3 regions of the Mesobacillus stamsii genome follow, and region 2 is predicted to be linked to each of the others. Evidence: predicted binding sites of a transcription regulator. Region 2 holds the regulator's gene; each other region holds the start of a gene.

Region 1 (4,226 bases), on a different contig from region 2:
TCCAGGATTGTTCAATCAGGGCTTTTGGTTTTGCTTTGCCCATATCAATTGCGATACGGCTAATATCAGCAGCCGGAATTCCCGTGATGCCCTCTGCCCATTGCGGAGTATATTTTGCTAATTCTTTGGCATATGCTTCAAAACCAACGGTGTATGTTTTAATAAAATTCAGATCGTGGAGATTTTCCTTGATTAAAACATGTGACATTGCCAGCACGAGGGCAAGGTCGGTTCCTGGACGAATTGCCAGCCATTCTGTTGCGAGATTAGCCGTATTATTCAATCGAGGATCCACGATGACTATCTTTGCCCCATTGTCCCGGGCGGCTGCCAAAGACTGGACCGAACTCGGACGAATCCCATCTCCATAGCTCCTGCCAATGAACATGATGTATTTTGCATTGCTGATGTCAGCACTTGTTGCAGTTACACCAACCGTATGAAGAAAACCTGCATCTCTTGAGTTGGAACAAACTACATGATGTGTATAATAATTGGCTGAGCCAAGCGCATTAATGAATCTTGGCGAATAGAATTTCCCTGAAGCTCTTGGATCTTCTGTTAACGCAACTGCCTGGGGACCATGCTCTTTGATGATCTGTGTCAATTTTCCAGCAATCTCTTTATAGGCCTGCTCCCAGGTGATCGGCTCGAATTTATTCTCTCCTAATCGTTTCAATGGCTGGGTCAGCCTGTCTTGAGAATATACAACTGTTGCATATCCATGGCCTCTGGCACAAAGTTTTCCTTTGGAATAAGGATGATCTGGATGCCCGGTAAGCTTCCATAATCGTCCATTCTTTACATGTCCAACCATTCCGCATTTGCTTGAGCATGCATTGCAAGTACTAGGAATCTCTTTAATTTTCGTGTTAGCACTTGCTTTCACATATTCTTTCGACCACTCATTAAAACCAACCGTCCCCGCTGATGCCAGGACAGCTGTTGCGGCAGAAGCTTTAATGAATCCTCGCCTTGATAGTTTTGTTTCTAGCATGATACTAGCCCTCCTTTTTCTCTTGACCCGTCCCCGCCTTCCGTTAGGCAGACAGCCTCGTACAAATTCAAACTGGCCTCTCCCTCTGGCAATTGCATCATTGCTCGCACAGAAAGCACCACCACCTTCATTGACCTTTTCCATCAATCATTTTTCTGTGCTTCTATTACTTTTATTAAAAAATCAGTAATCCCTTCATAGAAAGGATGGGCCGATTTTTCCTTCAGCTTTGTTTTAAAATCAGGTAGCCAGTCCAGGTGGTCCTCCATGAACTCCCTACTGAATTTTTCTGGAGCATGCTCTAGGAAATACGCTGCCAGCTCAAGCAAAATAGACAAATGATCGGGGATACCATTGTACTGTCTAGGAATTTCTATTTGCAGCTCATTTAAAAGGAAGGCAATATGCATGGTAGGATCCCCTTGCAGATAGCCTTTTTCTCGGGCGAATGGAAGAGTACAAGTTTCATCCTGTGTCCACGGTTTATACAGCGACTCTACCGGGAGAACTGCTTTCTCTGCTACAGACCCAATCACCTTTTTATGTAATTCGCAAAAATGCTCAAAGTCTTCAGGTAAGATTCCGTCTAATGGGAATTCGATACCATATAAATCCCTGGCCATTCTCTCCAGCTTATTCAGTAGCTGGTTATCCTCGATTTCTTGCCATGTCTCCATAGTAGGCGGCTTAAATAAGTCTGCAATAATAGTGAAAATCATCGCCGATCCTGCTCTTTTTTCCATTGACGCTATCATCTGATTACACCACCTTTCGATTACATCTTCACTATATGGCAACAAAGTTTGTGAAACAATAAACATTATGTGGAGAATGACCACTTACTATGTGAAGGATTTCACCTAATCAGTCATAGGGTTTTTCACTGATCGGCCCATCATTTCCTGTGTTAAACCCGATATTTTCTGCTTTTTTTTTCAAATTCATGTTAGTTGTTTTGTGAACATTCCTTTACATCTAGATGAATTTCTGACGAACACGCCTTTTTTAACAGACTTTCATCGTAAAATAATAAGGAAGTAGTATTGTGCCTTGAGCGCAGCGAAAGGAATGATACTTAAAATGAATATTGGGGTGACCTTCCATGTCGCTAATTGGCAATTGGATTGAGAGCTTAAGTTATGAATTGGAAATTTCTTACTCGTGTACAAGAAAAATCAGTCCTATGAGTTCCTGTACAACCTGCATAGACAAATGTCCAACTGAAGCAATAAGAGTTGTTAATGGAGAAATAACTATTAGCAACCACCTGTGCACAATCTGTGGTGTTTGTACCACGGTTTGTCCGGTACAGGCGATCAAAGGCAAATCTCCATCCAGGAGAATCATCCGGAATTATGTATTGCTGGAGAATGGCTATGTATTACCCACAGTCGCAGAGCTCCTTTATTATCATAAAAAAGGAATACGATCTATCCATGAATCTTCTGTTAACGAAGAACTTAGCGAGGTAGTGAGCCGGGTAAATAACATACTTGCGAAAATGGAGCTTGAGCAACTATCCTTTGTAGAACATGTGGAAGCAGAGAGCGAACATCCGCAAATGATATCAAGGCGTGCTTTTTTTGCCAGAATTGGTTCCAATAGCAAAAATACCGTTCTTACATCTTTGACGCCAATTAAATGGCGGTTCAATGAACACAGTTTCAAAACTTCAAACCTATTTAAAGGTTGGTCATTTTTTAAGATAAAGTTGAATCATGAAGATTGTACATTATGCAAAGCCTGTTTTATGATTTGTCCTTCTGATGTATTCCGCATTGCTGAAGACTCACTCAAGCTAACAGACCATAACTGCTGTGGATGCCGACTTTGCAGCGATATTTGCAGAGAAAAAGCGGTGCAAATCACTGATAATGTTCACATAAGTGAGGAAGAAAGTTTTTCGCTCGTCCAAGCTAATTGTAAAAAATGTCACACTAACTTCCCTTCCTGGAAAGGGGCAGAAGAATTATGTCCGATTTGTAGCTCTGGTGATAAACCGAATTTCTTTCTGTAAGCACCTATTCGAGAAAAGAAGCGGCTTCCAGATGGATCGAAAGCGTAAACGACTTTTTTAAAAAAAAAACTAGGAAGTAGAAGCTTCCTAGTTCGTTGTTATTCTTCCTCACCAAGCAGGAAGTCTGGGTTCAAGTCTTCAAATTCTTCATCATCGATTCCGTGTCCCCACTCGTCTTCGTCACTGTCGCATCCGTCTGGGTGAGTAACGACACAAACCTTTGTTTCACCGATAACTTCGACTAGGAATTCCCGTTCGACGTGAACAATGATTTTATTGCCATTTGGAGAAATGACGGCTTCGATGCAGTTAGGCTGCTGAAGAACTTCAACGAGTACGTCATGGTCATCCATGCAATCCGGATCGCGGTACTTTAACTTGATGACATCACAATAAGTTACTTTCTCGGTGACTACTTCTGTTTTTGTGTTATCATCACAGGAGTACCAGATGTTTGCCTCGTATGACCCGTTTACCTCCACCACTTTCCCTACTTTTTTCGCCTTGTACTTATGGTTTATGACCCAAGCGCCAAGAATGCTGCTTGGATTATGCGCTGGGGTGATCGTATGATTGGACTGTGTAAATTTACGTCCTTTCGCTACAACTGCTTTCGTGATAATCTCTCTGTAATCTCCCATGCGAGCGAAACCTCCTCAATCTTTTTCAATTCATCCTATGCGTGATATTAGACTAGTGTGCGATAAAATTAGAACCGCTGTGAAAAACTTAGGCATAGTTCATTGTATGCCCACAGGAGATGAATGTTCCCGATTGATAGCAAGCGAGGGGAGATTTCATATGTATTTAGGGAGAAACTGATGTAGAAGTTGAAACAATTGATTGGAATAAAAAAGACACCTGAAGGAAACAGGTGCCTTGTTTTAACTCAATGCTTAATGATCATGGGTATGGCAGCTCTTTCCGTTCTTCCGTGCTGCACCAGTTTCACCGCTGAGGAGATCTCCTCCTGTTGATACGACGATTTCGTCTGTCACGGTATTGGAAATAGTTGTCGCAACCATTTGCAGCAGATCATTCACATCAATTTGGGATTGCTTGAATTCCTGTACAACCGGAATTGCGTCAAGCTCTGCTTCTAGAGCGGCGATTTTTTCTTCCGTCTTCTTCAACGCTTCCGTTTTCCCGTAATGCTGAAAGTTCACCGCTTGTTTTTGGAGACCTTTTATCGAAGAAATAAGCGTTCTTACT
Region 2 (4,226 bases):
CACTCGGTCTATCTTCTCTAACTGCTTCCGGCGACTTTGGGCGCGTTTTGTTGTCGAGGCCCTGGCAAGGTTCCGCTGGATAAAGTCCTGAAGCTTGGAGATTTCATCCTGCTGTTTTTCATAAAGCTTCAGGTCGCGTTCGTAATTTGCGGCTTTCTGATGCAAATACGAACTGTAATTTCCTGGGAATTTCGTCAGCTGATGGCGGGAGATTTCGTATACCTGGTTCACTACCTTATCGAGAAAATAACGATCATGAGAAACAATCAAAATGGCCCCATCATAGCCTTGAAGATACTGTTCAAGCCAAGAAAGTGTATCTATGTCAAGATGGTTTGTCGGCTCATCAAGGATCAAGATGTCAGGATGCGTTAATAACAGCTTAGCGAGTGCAAGCCTTGTTTTCTGTCCACCGCTTAAAGTGGAGATTTTTGTGGAATAATCAAAAGACTGAAAGTTCAGGCCGTGAAGGACCGAACGAATATCTGCTTCGTATTGATAACCGCCTTGCTCCTTGAACTGAACTTGACAAAGGTCATAATCTTTCAAAATTCTAGCATACTCTGCTTCATTGGAAAGGATTCCAGGATCAGACATGGTCTCCTCAAGCCGCCGCAGCTCTTTTTCCATGCTGCGCAATTCGTCAAAAACAGCGAGCATCTCTTCCCAGATGCTTTTCTCGGATTCCAGTCCGGTATTCTGGGCAAGATAGCCGATCGATGTGCCTTTCGGGCGGATGATGTCTCCACCGTCATGTGATTCATAGCCAGCAATGATTTTCAGCAGGGTTGATTTTCCAGCACCATTCCTGCCGACCAGGGCAACTCGATCATTAGTCTGTATTTCAAACTTAATATTCGCTAAAATAAGATCAGCCGCAAAATATTTTGAGAGCTGATTAACTTGTAATAAAATCATTTTTTTTTTCACCTCTAATGCCTTATGGATAGTGTAACCCAAACTAAAGGGCTCGGCAATATTTGCTTGTGAGGGGAGACATTCAGCCTTAACATGTAAGGATAGAAACAAAGTTCACACACAAGTTTGTGAAAATAGTGTATTATTTGGTTGAAAGGAGCTTGAGCATGGCAGAATTTACGCATTTTAATGATGAGGGAAGAGCGAAGATGGTCGATGTCAGTGAAAAACCAGAGACCGTCCGTACGGCAGTTGCCCATTCAAGCATTACCGTTAATGAAGATATATATGGCAGAATTACCGAAAATAAAATAAAAAAAGGCGACGTACTAGCGGTCGCTCAGGTTGCTGGCATCATGGCAGCCAAGAAGACTTCCGAGATTATTCCTATGTGCCATCCGATTCCCTTAACAGGCATAGACATTTCATTTGCTTGGGAGCAAAATGGGAGTGACTATACTCTCGCAATTGCTGCAGCAGTTAAAACGAAAGGAAACACAGGTGTAGAAATGGAAGCGTTAACAGCAGCATCTGCATGCGCGCTGACTGTTTATGATATGTGCAAGGCCGTAGACAAAGGCATGGTGATTGGCAAGACATATCTTTTAGAAAAAACCGGCGGGAAAAATGGTGATTTTAAGCGAGATGAGAAGATAAAATAGAAATACAAACAGGGTGGAGGATTTGAGAATGACCAACGATGGAATGAAGATTCCGCAAGCAACGGCAAAACGTTTGCCTCTCTATTACCGATTTTTATTGAACTTGCATTCTTCAGGCAAGCAAAGGGTTTCGTCTGCGGAACTGAGTGAGGCTGTCAAAGTAGATTCAGCGACGATCAGAAGGGACTTTTCCTATTTTGGGGCTTTGGGCAAAAAGGGTTACGGTTATAATGTAAACTATCTGCTGACTTTTTTTCGAAAGACGCTGGACCAGGATGAACTTACAAAGGTCGGTCTAATCGGTGTCGGAAATTTGGGCACCGCTTTTTTGAACTATAATTTTTCCAAAAACAATAATACGAAAATTAAAATTGCCTTTGACGTTGATCCGAATAAGGTGGGAACACAGATTGGCGATGTACCAGTCTATCACATGGATGATCTTGACAAGGTTCTTATAGAGGAAGGCATTCAGGTTGCAATTCTGACGGTGCCCTCCACCGTGGCACAGTCGATTACGGACAGATTGGTGCAGGCAAATGTAAAGGGAATTCTTAACTTTACACCGGCAAGGCTGAATGTACCGACTTCCATCAGAATCCATCATATTGATCTCGCAGTAGAATTGCAATCGTTGATTTATTTCTTGAAGCATTATCCAACCGACGCGGAAATAACGGAAGTGGAAGAATAAAAATAGCTCCTTCAGATGAAGGAGCTATTTTTTATTCTGGTTATTCTTCAGTTTGAAATGGAACAGGACCATTCTGATGCCGGACCCAAAGTCGAATGTTGCAAGGGCTACGAGCAAATAGCTGAAAAACCCCCAGCCTGTTTCGTTGACATTCTGGATCGCGAAATAGGTAAATAAGCTGCCTAACAAGATATAGACAACGCCTGAAAATATAGGCGATTGCTTCATGACTTAAAATCCCCCAATAAAGCTTTGAATTTTTTCTGCTTCTTTTATCATTCTCTCAATGTCTTCTCGAAATACCGATTGAAGCATAACAACCATTGTATTCATTGTAACATGGGCAATGATCGGCACAATGATCCGTTTTGTTTTCACATATAGAAAGGCAAAAGTGAATCCCATAGCTGAGTATAGGATCACATGTTCAGGCTCCATATGGGCCAACGCAAAAATAACGGAACTGATCAAGGCGGCAAAGAAAAAGTTCATTTTCTGGTGCAGTCTCCCAAAAATAATCTTTCGGAAGACGATTTCCTCTAGAATTGGACCAATAATCGAGCTGACAAGGATGACAACCGGGAATTGTGTAATCAGTTTGATGATTTGCTGAGTATTCTCTGAGCCCATTTCAATTCCCAGCATGCTTTCTATAGTACCTGCAATCGACTGGGCAAACAAGGCAAGAAATACCCCGCCGAATGCCCAGGCAGCCGAGCTTGCCGGTGAAGAAGCGTCGCGAAAATCAGTGTCCTTCGTTCTTTCCTTCCTTAAAATTAGAAGGATGATCAAGAGTGTCAGTGAAAAGCTGATCACTAGCCAGTATGGAATCGCGAGGGTTTGCATTTCCTCCAGACTTTTTCCCATGGCAGTTCCGATAAAGACAACAAACGGTACACCGACCAAGCTGGAAATCTGCATGACGATATAGGCAATAATGACGAACCAGTATTCCTTTTTCAAAATGAAAACTCCTTCTAGTAGGATCGGTTTATTTGAAGATGTGCAGCTATTATAGAAATGCTATCTATCCATTTTACTAGTAAGTGTTGGGAAAGTTCAAATATCAGGTTGTCTTCTAACTATTTTTAGCAAAATTCCAGGGAACAGGCGGTCATATAAGCGATCCCACATAAGAATAAGAAAGACGGTTTAGAAGCTGTTTAGAAAATTTTATAAAAAAATTATCCTTCCTGCTTGCAAAAAAAATCGAGATTCATTATTATATAAATTGTGTTAGCACTCTATAAAGGTGAGTGCTAATAAACAAGAATCTACATATAATTTGAGGAGGTTGTTTCACTTGATCAAGCCATTAGGAGATCGTATTATTATCGAGCTTGTTGAGTCTGAAGAAAAAACTGCAAGCGGTATCGTTTTACCCGACACAGCGAAAGAAAAACCTCAAGAAGGAAAAGTCGTAGCTGTTGGTACTGGCCGTGTACTTGAAAACGGAGAGCGCGTTGCTCTTGAAGTTGAAGTCGGAAACCGCATCATCTTCTCAAAATACGCAGGCACAGAAGTGAAGTATCAGGGAACTGAATACCTGATCCTACGTGAAAACGACATTTTAGCAGTAGTAGAATAGAATAGCGGAAGCGCCAACGTCTCGAGGGACTAGGCGCTAAAGCTAGACACAAACAAAAGTGTAGAGATTCATATAACAAATAAAAATCCTAAGGAGGTTTTTCTACCATGGCAAAAGAAATTAAATTCAGTGAAGAAGCTCGCCGCGCGATGCTTCGCGGCGTAGATTCTCTTGCAAATGCAGTAAAAGTAACTCTTGGACCAAAAGGACGTAACGTGGTACTTGAGAAGAAATTTGGTTCACCATTAATCACGAACGATGGTGTTACAATCGCAAAAGAAATCGAACTTGAAGATGCATTCGAAAACATGGGTGCTAAGCTGGTAGCTGAAGTAGCAAGCAAGACAAATGATGTTGCTGGTGA
Region 3 (4,226 bases), on a different contig from region 2:
TTCTGCTGTTCTTGTTTTTAATAAGGAATATGAAGTGCTGCTGCAGCTTCGGTCTGATACTGGCAGGTGGGGAATTCCAGGGGGTGCAATGGAACCGGGCGAAAGCTTTGAGGAAACAGCCCGCAGAGAACTGTCTGAGGAAACAGGACTTGTCCTTCATAAACTGAAGTTTTTGAATGTGATTGCTGGTGAGGAATATTACTTTCAATATCCAAACGGCGACGAAATCTATAACGCGATCGCCTTGTACGCATGCACTGATTGGGAGGGCGAGCTGCAAATACTCGATGGGGAAAGCAAGGAGCTCCGCTTTTTTGCATTGGACAATCTCCCTGATCTTCAAGGAAGGCCCGAGTTGATCTTAAACAAAATCAATGAATATGGAATACTGCCTGTCATCAGGGAAATTGAGCTGCTTGATGTAAAGGCAGCCGCTGAAATCCTGGAACTGCAGAGAAAGTCATACAGGATGGAAGCAGACTTAATTGGCTCGGACGAAATACCCCCGTTAAAGGAAACATTCGAGCAGCTGCAAAATTGTGGCGAAACCTTCCTTGGCTGTTATATCGATGGCAGTCTCGCTGGTGCGGTTTCTTTTAAAAAAGACGGGGAAGTGATGGATATTCACCGAATGATGGTCCATCCAGACTTTTTCCGAAGAGGAATTGCCAGGAAGCTAATTGCATATTTGGAACAGCAAAACTTCTCCGAAATAATTGTCTCAACCGGCGCTGCAAATGCACCAGCAATAAAGCTGTATGAGAAACTTGGCTTCGATCGCCAAAATGATTCAGTAGTAGGCGGCGGGATGGTGATCGCCAATTTTAAAAAGCGGCAAGATTGATGGTTTCACGCAAAAGGACCGGGCAGCATGCCAGGTCCTTTTCAACATTATTCCTTTATTTTGATTGCAGTTCCGGTGGCGATGCACATCATCATGCCTTCGCGCAGGGTTTCGAAATCAAGGTCGACGCCGATTATCGCATTAGCTCCCATGCGGCGGGCTTTGTCTTCCATTTCGCGAATCGCGATTTCGCGCCCTTCCGCAAGCTTGCTTTCGTATGCGGAACTCCTGCCGCCAATCACATCGGTGACGCTTGCCAAAAAGTCACGCACGACATTGGCCCCCATAATGGCCTCCCCAGAGACAATCCCCAAATAGGTTTCTACTTCTTTGCCTTGCAATGTGGATGTAGTGGATACGATCATTTTATTTCCTCCCCAAATTTGTATACTGAGTGATAAAAAATGGTGTACGAATAACTATACGAATTTTGATACGAAAAGTTTCAAAAATAGAACCCGGCGATTGCCAGGTTCTAAAAATAAGTTATCTTTCCTCTTTCTCGATACGATTTTTGAAAGCTTCCTGGACAACCAGGAATTCCTCGTCTTCCTGCGCCTCAGTTTCAGGCCGCTTAGCTGTAAATGCACCTTCAGGTAAATCACCGGGATGACCTTTTTTCTTATGGTTGAATTCTTTGCCTCTGCTCATTCATGAATCCTCCTTTCTTGTCAAAATAGTTTTTCCTGATGGAACCCGAAATATAAAAAATGAATAGCATAAGATTGGATAGAGACAAATTTTAAGTAAGGAGGGTGCTTGTATGGATGAAAAACTTTATGCTGAAGATTTAGTAAAGTATCCGACTATTTTTTGTGCAAACCTGGATGATCAGGCCCCCCTGTTTTCGGCAGAGGCGATTATCGATGGGGATATCAAAAAAATGAATTTGGAGGATTATCGGGGGAAATGGGTTATTTTATTTTTCTACCCGAGCGATTTCACCTTTGTCTGACCGACAGAACTGGCGGCGGTCGCTGCCATTTATCCGTATATTAAGGCGCTTGGAGCAGAGATGATGTCGATCAGTACCGACAGTATTTACAGCCATTGGGTGTTTAAAGAAACATCGCCTTCCTTGAAAAAGGTAATATTCCCAATGGTCAGTGACAGAACCCAGGTCATTAGCCGGGCATACCGGGTTCTTAATGCTGCCTCCGGGGCAAGTTTCAGGACATCGGTATTCATCGACCCGGAAGGAATCATTAGAACAAAGCTGACTTATCCTGATGATGTAGGCCGGAATCTTCCGGAACATGTCAGAATCCTTCAGGCACTGCAATTTGCAAAACAAACTGGTGAAGGCGTACCGGCAAACTGGATGCCAGGCCAGCCTGGAATCAGCACTGATCCGTCAAATATTGGGAAAATTTAACTAGAGCTGGCCCTAAAATATAGGGCCTGTTTTTTTGATTTTTTTAATAATGTCCGGACTGTCTCAAATGAAATCAGCGTTCATAAACTGATGGAATTAGTTAAATCCAAACTAACCGGGCGCAGTTTGCTCGGTATTCTAATATAGTGACGTGCATCACAATAATGTCACAAAATGTCTACAAAAATCTTCGTTATCAATCACAAATTTTTTTTAAAATAGAATTAAGATATTGTTGTTTTTTTCACAAACTTTTAATTTGGGAGGTACCAAAAATGGATGAGGTCCTGTTATTAAGCCGGATCCAGTTTGCTGTTACCGTGTTTTATCATTTCTTGTTTGTACCGCTGACGCTGGGGCTGGTCATTCTTGTTGCCATCATGGAGACAAAGTATGCCCGTACACTGGATCAGACGTATAAGCGGATGGCGGATTATTGGGGAAAACTATTCGCAATCAACTTTGTTCTTGGGGTGATCACCGGCATTACGATGGAGTTCCAATTTGGAACGAACTGGTCGGAGTATTCAAAATATATGGGAGATATTTTCGGATCTCCGCTGGCGATCGAGGCTCTGGCCGCTTTTTTCCTTGAATCGACATTCATGGGCATCTGGCTGTTCGGCAAGGACAGGTTTTCGCCAAAGCTGCGGGCGGTTTCTATCTGGATGGTGGCGCTCGGTACGAATATTTCCGCACTATGGATTATCACTGCAAATGGTTTTATGCAAAATCCCGTCGGCTATGTCCTGAATAATGGTCGGGTCGAGCTGAACAGCTTTGCGGAGCTCGTCACCAATCCATATGCTTGGTATATGTTCGTACATACAGTCGTCAGTGCATATATCGTAGGGGCATTTTTCATGATGGCCATCAGTGCCTATCATTTGCTGAGGAAAAATGAAACAGCCTTTTATAAGAAATCGTTTAAATATGGGTTGGCCATGGCGCTATTTTCGGCTACGCTGACTCCGTTCATCGGCCATCAGTCAGGCGTATTTGCGGCAAAGATGCAGCCCGCAAAAGGAGCGGCGATGGAAGCAGTATGGGAAACACAGAAGGGCATGCCGTTCCATCTAATTCAAATTCCTGATCAGGAAAATCAGCGGAATGCATTCGCAGCGATCAGCATTCCGAAGATCGGAAGCTTTCTTTACACAAATTCATTTAACGGGGAGGTAACCGGGTTTAATGATCTCCCGAAGGATGAGCAGCCAAATATTGAACTGGTATTTTATGCCTTTAGGCTTATGGTTGCACTCGGCATCTTTTTTCTTGCTGTATCATGGTATGGATTGTATTTGTACCGGAAAAACAAGCTGGAAACTTCACCGAAATACTTGAAACTTGTCCTTTATTCGGTACTCCTGCCATACCTAGCAATCAATGCTGGATGGATGGTCGCAGAAGCTGGACGACAGCCATGGGTCGTTTATGGATTGATGAAAACTTCAGATGGTGTGTCTCCTATTGCTAGCTCACAAATAGTCTTCTCGTTGGCGGCACTTATCATTTTTTACACAGTTTTGCTGGTAGCCGATGTTTATTTAATCGTTAAGTATGCGAAGAAAGGGCCGGAATCAGAGGCTCACTATAGTCTTGGGGGAGGCGTGAAGCATGTCTCATGATACACTGGCGATCATTTGGTTTGGGCTTTGGGGATTAATCTGGACCATCTATTTCATTCTAGACGGATACACACTTGGAACTGGAATGCTATTGCCTTTCACGGCGAAAAACCGCCAGGAGCGCAACCAGCTCCAGGAAGCAGTCGGACCATTCTGGGGTGGAAACGAGGTCTGGCTGATTACCGCTGGGGGAGCGACATTCGCAGCATTCCCGGACGTCTACGCTGATATGTTCAGCTTTTTGTACACGCCGTTATACCTAGTCTTGATTGCTTTGTTCATAAGGGCAGTTGGACTCGAATTCATGCATAAAGATGACAACCCCACCTGGCAGGCAGTCTGCAAATGGAGTTTTTTTGCCGGCAGCTTCTTAGTTGCC

The links. The regulator Rex, encoded in region 2, represses fermentation and respiration genes when NADH is low (regulators of the CRP and FNR family bind a similar motif). The targets are predictions, from matches to a motif close to TTGTGAAATATTTCACAA.
Region 1: a site for Rex is predicted at 1,842-1,859, ahead of J2S25_RS02935 (TorD/DmsD family molecular chaperone). Genes of this name have one in related genera too.
Region 3: a site for Rex is predicted at 2,364-2,381, ahead of J2S25_RS16885 (cytochrome ubiquinol oxidase subunit I). Genes of this name have one in related genera too.

The regions. Positions count from the first base shown of each region.
Region 1 covers NZ_JAUSUN010000003.1:53,851-58,076, forward strand. The annotation lists gene J2S25_RS02930 (molybdopterin-containing oxidoreductase family protein) at 1-997, opposite strand, end outside; gene J2S25_RS02935 (TorD/DmsD family molecular chaperone) at 1,141-1,752, opposite strand; gene J2S25_RS02940 (4Fe-4S binding protein) at 2,100-3,014, shown strand; gene J2S25_RS02945 (outer spore coat protein CotE) at 3,113-3,655, opposite strand; gene J2S25_RS02950 (YlbF/YmcA family competence regulator) at 3,911-4,226, opposite strand, start outside.
Region 2 covers NZ_JAUSUN010000025.1:4,373-8,598, forward strand. The annotation lists gene J2S25_RS15990 (ABC-F family ATP-binding cassette domain-containing protein) at 1-918, opposite strand, end outside; gene moaC (cyclic pyranopterin monophosphate synthase MoaC) at 1,086-1,580, shown strand; gene J2S25_RS16000 (redox-sensing transcriptional repressor Rex) at 1,609-2,274, shown strand; gene J2S25_RS16005 (YdiK family protein) at 2,299-2,502, opposite strand; gene J2S25_RS16010 (CPBP family intramembrane glutamic endopeptidase) at 2,506-3,237, opposite strand; gene groES (co-chaperone GroES) at 3,578-3,862, shown strand; gene groL (chaperonin GroEL) at 3,970-4,226, shown strand, end outside.
Region 3 covers NZ_JAUSUN010000029.1:7,384-11,609, forward strand. The annotation lists partial or broken gene J2S25_RS16860 (NUDIX hydrolase) at 1-370, shown strand, start outside; gene J2S25_RS16865 (GNAT family N-acetyltransferase) at 356-844, shown strand; gene J2S25_RS16870 (YbjQ family protein) at 892-1,209, opposite strand; gene J2S25_RS16875 (hypothetical protein) at 1,331-1,495, opposite strand; gene J2S25_RS16880 (peroxiredoxin) at 1,608-2,219, shown strand; gene J2S25_RS16885 (cytochrome ubiquinol oxidase subunit I) at 2,495-3,847, shown strand; gene cydB (cytochrome d ubiquinol oxidase subunit II) at 3,837-4,226, shown strand, end outside.